2 regions of the Tessaracoccus pujii genome follow, and region 1 is predicted to be linked to the other one. Evidence: riboswitches for the same ligand, from Rfam matches in the RefSeq annotation. Region 1 holds a riboswitch; the other holds the start of a gene.
What was found. A riboswitch is a leader RNA that binds a small molecule or an ion and turns the genes downstream of it on or off. The one in region 1 is predicted to bind FMN.

Region 1 (2,380 bases):
CTACGCCAAATGGGCCTCCACCTGGGAGGCGCAGATGCTGCTCAGGGCCAGGCCCGGCGCCGGGGACAGAAACCTGGCGGCCACCGTGGTGTCGGGCATCGACGGCTTCCGGTATCCGGACGGCGGGCTGCGGCCAGCGCAGGTGGTCGAGATCCGGAAGCTGAAATCCCGCATGGAGAACGAGCGGATCCCCAAGGGGGTCCCGCGGGAGCGGCACCTCAAGCTCGGCCCCGGCGGGCTGTCGGACGTGGAGTGGACGGTCCAACTGCTGCAGTTGCAGCACGCGCACGCCCACCCGGGGCTGCGCACCACCTCGACGCTGGACCCGTTGAGGCTCCTCGCCCGCCTCGACCTGCTGCAGGACTCCCAGGCCGCCCGGCTCGAGGCGGCGTGGGTGCGGGCCAGCGCGCTGCGTGACGCGATCATGCTGGTGCGTGGGCGCGCGGGCGATGCGCTGCCCGCGGACATCCGGGAGCTCGCGGCCATCTCCGTGCTGCTCGGGTACGGCCCAGGGGAGGCCTCCCGGCTGGTCGACGACACCCGTCGCCTCCTCCGCCGCGCCGGCGACGTGGTGGAGACCGTGTTCTGGGGCGGTTGAGACACCCCGTCGGGGGCCGCGGGGCCCGGTGCTACCATCGGAGGCAAACGTGTTCCGGGGTCGGTGCAAGTCCGAACCGGCGGTGACAGTCCGCGACCCCCGAGGCCCAGCAGGGCCGAAGGGTTGACTCGGTGGAATTCCGAGACCGACAGTCAGAGTCTGGATGGGAGGAACACGCGCCACGACGGCGCGCGCACGTCAACTGCGCGCACTCACGCCGTCGTCCCTGCGCGTACCCCGGGACCTGAATCGAAGGACCGGGCAGATGACCATCCAGGAGCGGCGGCGGGCGCGCACCCTCGCGCATCTCGGCGTGTGGTCGGCCTACCCTGCCCGCACCCGCCCCGCGGTGGGGGGCTGGAGGACCACGGTCGCGGCCTTCGCGGCCGTGCTGCTGCTCTGGTGGGCGGTCACCGCGGCCGGGCTCGTCGCCCCGCTCTACCTGCCCAACCCGGTCGACGTCGCGGCCCGCCTCGTGACGCAGGCCACCACCGGCGTCGCCTGGCGGTACCTTGCGCCCACGCTCGGTGCGGCGCTGCTGGGCGCCGTCCTGGCCATCGCCGTGGCCATCCCGCTCGGCGTCGTCATCACCCACTCCCGCCTCCTGGCGGCCGTGGTCGAGCCCTTCGTCGCCATCTCCCAGACCGTCCCGCTCGTGGCCATCGCCCCGCTGCTGGTGCTGTGGATCGGCTACGGCACCGTGCCCATCGCCGTGCTGTGCGCCATCATTGCGTTCTTCCCCATCGTCACCACGACGGTGGTGGGCCTGCGCTCGCTCGACATGCGGGTGGTGGAGAACGCGCTCCTCGACGGGGCCACCGCGTGGCAGCGCCTCGTGCACATCGAGGGACCCATGGCCGCCCCGGCCATCCTCGCCGGCGTCCGCGGAGGAGTGGTGCTTACCATGACCGGCGCCGTCGTCGGCGAACTCGTCATGGGCGGCGCCGGCCTAGGCACGCTCCTCACGCTCACCAGGGAGGCGGCAGACACAGCCGGACTGTTCGCCGTCGTCGCCTGGATCAGCCTCACCGCACTCACCCTGCACGGCCTCGTCCACGTCGCGGAACGCGCCGCCGTCGCCAGACTCCAAGGAGAAACCTCATGATCGCTCGTCGTTGCCTGCTGCTGGGCGGGATCGCCGCCGCCGGCGCCGTCGGACTCGCCGGATGCAGCCGGCCCGACGCCCGCCTGGCCGACGGCGCGCTCACCGTGGGACTCACCTACATCCCCAACGTGCAGTTCAGCGCCTTCTACCTCGGCGTCGCGCAGAGCATCTTCGCCAAGCACGGCCTCGACGTGACCCTGCGGCACCACGGGCAGCAGGAGGATGTGTTCGGGGCGGTGCTGGCGCGCGAGGAGCACGTCGTGTTCGCCTCCGCCGACGAGGCGATGGTGGCCGCCGCCAACGGCCAGGACCTGCGCACGTTCGCCACCAGCTACCAGACCTACCCGTTGGAGGTCATGGGCAGCGCGGCCCTCGGATCGGCCGACGACGGACTGGCCGTGCTGGCGGGGCGCAGACTCGGCATCCCCGGGCACTACGGCTCCAGCTACTACGCGGCGTTGGCCGCCATTCACGAGGCGGGCCTCACCGAGGGGGATGTGACGCTGATGGACATCGGCTACACGCAGCTGAGCGCGCTGGCCGCGGGCCAGGTGGACTTCATCATGGGATTCCGCAACAACGAGCTCATCCAGCTCCAGGCGCAGGGGGAGCCGGTGCTCTCCATCCCCATCTCCGACCCGGCGTCGCCGCGGCTCGTGGGCCCGAGCCTCGTCACT
Region 2 (2,380 bases), 950 kb from region 1:
TGCTGGATATGCCGAGGCCGCCGATCACGGGGCTGCCGGCTCCCAGAAGCTTGGGTGCCACATAGGCCACCACTTCGTCGATCAGGCCCTCGCGGAGGAACGCGGCCGCCAGGGTCGGTCCGCCCTCGAGGAGCGCATGCCGGCGTTGCCGGCGGTGCAGCTCTGCCAGCGCGGCTCGTGGGTCGCGGGTGCGCAGGTGCAGCGTCTCGGCCGCGTCGTCGAACACCCGGCTCCCCGGGCGAAGATCCCGCAGCCCCATGACCAATCGCAGCGGTTGGGTCCCGACCAGGGCGCCGTCGCGGTCGCGGACCGTGAGGTGAGGGTCGTCCACGGCCACGGTGCCGGTCCCGGCGACGATGGCGTCGCACCGGGCGCGAAGCCCGTGCGCGTCCGCACGTGCCGCGCCTGAGGACACCCAGCGCGAGCTGCCATCGTCGGCCGCGGTGCGCCCGTCGAGCGTCGCGGCGAACTTCCACGTCACGTACGGTCGGCCCTGGGTGACGGCGAAGGTCCAGTGGTGGTTCACCTCGGCCGCGTCGTCAGCGAGGAGGCCGCCCTCGACGTCGACGCCCGCGTCACGAAGCCGCCTGCCCCCGCCGGCGGCCTCCGGGTTGGGATCGGCCTGCGCGAAGACCACCCGCCGCACCCCGGCCGCGATCAGTGCCTCGGCGCACGGTCCCGTCCTGCCCCAGTGATTGCACGGCTCCAGCGTGACGACCGCCGTCGCACCCTCAGCAAGGTCGCCTGCTGCGGTGAGCGCGTCGATCTCTGCGTGCGGCGTGCCCGCTCCGCGGTGGTGCCCCTCGGCGATGCGACGCCCCTCGGGCGAGATCAGCACGCAGCCCACGCGCGGGTTCGGTCCGAGCGGGGCGTCGTCGGCGACGGCCAGATCGAGGGCGCGCAGCATGGCGGCCAGTTCTGCCGGTGATTCAGTCACGGCGCCCCACATCCCATTTCGGGCGCGCTCGGGGGCACACGATCAGGCGGCAGATAGGCTGCCGCCGACCGTAGCGTGCGCTTCCCATCCGGACTTTGACCGTCGGTCCAGGAGTTTCACCTGGTCAACCGGCCAAACAGGTTGGCCGGGTCGCGGACTATCACCGCCGGTGCGGAATTTCACCGCCCCCAGAGCACGCATACGTGTATCTGAGGCCAAGAATGCATCCGCGATCCCCGGCAGTCAATTCCGGGCTGTCGACCGCGGCGCACAGTACCGGCTATGTACCGCCAACGCCGTGAACAACTTCTGTGCTGAGATCGAGATCGTCGGCTGAACACGACCTGCTCCTTGGTCTGACGGGTCTTCTGCCTGACCTCCCGGGGCCCGCTCGGCGTCGCCGTGCAGCTGCGACGCCGAGGCCGGTTGTGGCGGCCGTGCCAAGTGCAGCTGATCGCGAGAACGCACTCTTCCGCCGCGCGGACGGACCAGTGGAGTGTTGACCCAGCGGTGGTTGCCGCCGCGGTGGCCAAGCCACTGTGCCGGGGGCATCCAAGGTCCGCGGAGGCGGGACGCGAGTGCGGCGGTCCACGCTCAGGAGGCAGACCAGCGGGTGCCACTGGGGGCACGTAACCGCGCCTTCAGGTTCGGTACCTGGCGGCCCTGTCCGCGGAGGCGTGCCGGTAGTGGGGGTGGCCTGTGACCGGGTTGAGCGTGGGTAGCTGCACTGGGGCCCCGCCTCCGCGGCCGGGGATCGGGTTGTACACCCGTGCCGGCGGCCAGGGCTTCGACGGGAGGTGCGGCGGCTCGCGCGTGACGGGGGCGCGCGTCGGCACGGGTCTGAACGTGCTCGACGTAACTACATTTCAAGGGTTCGGGTGCCCAGTTCGCAGTAATCCACTGGATGATTGTCGTCTCGGACACATTCCCACGGGAGAGGACCGGCTACTTCAGAAGGCGCAGATCTGCCGCGCCGCATCAGGCACCCTGTGGCTGCCTGATGCGACCTCGTCCTTGACCAAACCTTGTCCGAGTCCTGTTCTTTGCTTTACCCGACCAGTTGAGACTAGGCAGTGGGGCCACGCGCGCACGCCGCGCCGTCTGGTGACCGTTTCGACGATGGGAGTGGGCCGTGTGGTCTGAAGAGTTCTCGATATTTGGTGTGGGGATCCCGGTCTACGGGCTGAGCAAGGCACTGGCGCTGCTGGTCGGCGCGTGGCTGGTGGGTCGCGCATTCATGCGGATCGGCTACGACGATAACCTTGCGCACGCGGTCGGGCGGTGACAGCCGTGGACAGCACGACCGCCGAGGCAGAGGCCGGTGCGGCAGGGGGCCGTCGGGGGTTCTGGGGTGCGCTGTGGGCCGGGACCCGGGCCACCGTGGGCGCGTTGATGGGGCTGGCGCCGCATGTGATGCACCACATCGGGTTCCTGGCGGGGGCC

Region 2: linked by a shared signal. The riboswitch ahead of ribD (bifunctional diaminohydroxyphosphoribosylaminopyrimidine deaminase/5-amino-6-(5-phosphoribosylamino)uracil reductase RibD) and the one ahead of ACX1D0_RS07355 (ABC transporter permease) in region 1 are both predicted to bind FMN.

The regions. Positions count from the first base shown of each region.
Region 1 is NZ_CM137012.1:1,506,825-1,509,204, reverse strand. Features, by position in the region: gene ACX1D0_RS07360 (bifunctional [glutamine synthetase] adenylyltransferase/[glutamine synthetase]-adenylyl-L-tyrosine phosphorylase) at 1-598, shown strand, start outside; FMN riboswitch at 645-777, shown strand; gene ACX1D0_RS07355 (ABC transporter permease) at 864-1,703, shown strand; gene ACX1D0_RS07350 (ABC transporter substrate-binding protein) at 1,700-2,380, shown strand, end outside.
Region 2 is NZ_CM137012.1:561,663-564,042, forward strand. Features, by position in the region: gene ribD (bifunctional diaminohydroxyphosphoribosylaminopyrimidine deaminase/5-amino-6-(5-phosphoribosylamino)uracil reductase RibD) at 1-937, opposite strand, end outside; FMN riboswitch at 1,009-1,138, opposite strand; gene ACX1D0_RS02675 (hypothetical protein) at 2,070-2,222, shown strand; gene ACX1D0_RS02680 (hypothetical protein) at 2,228-2,380, shown strand, end outside.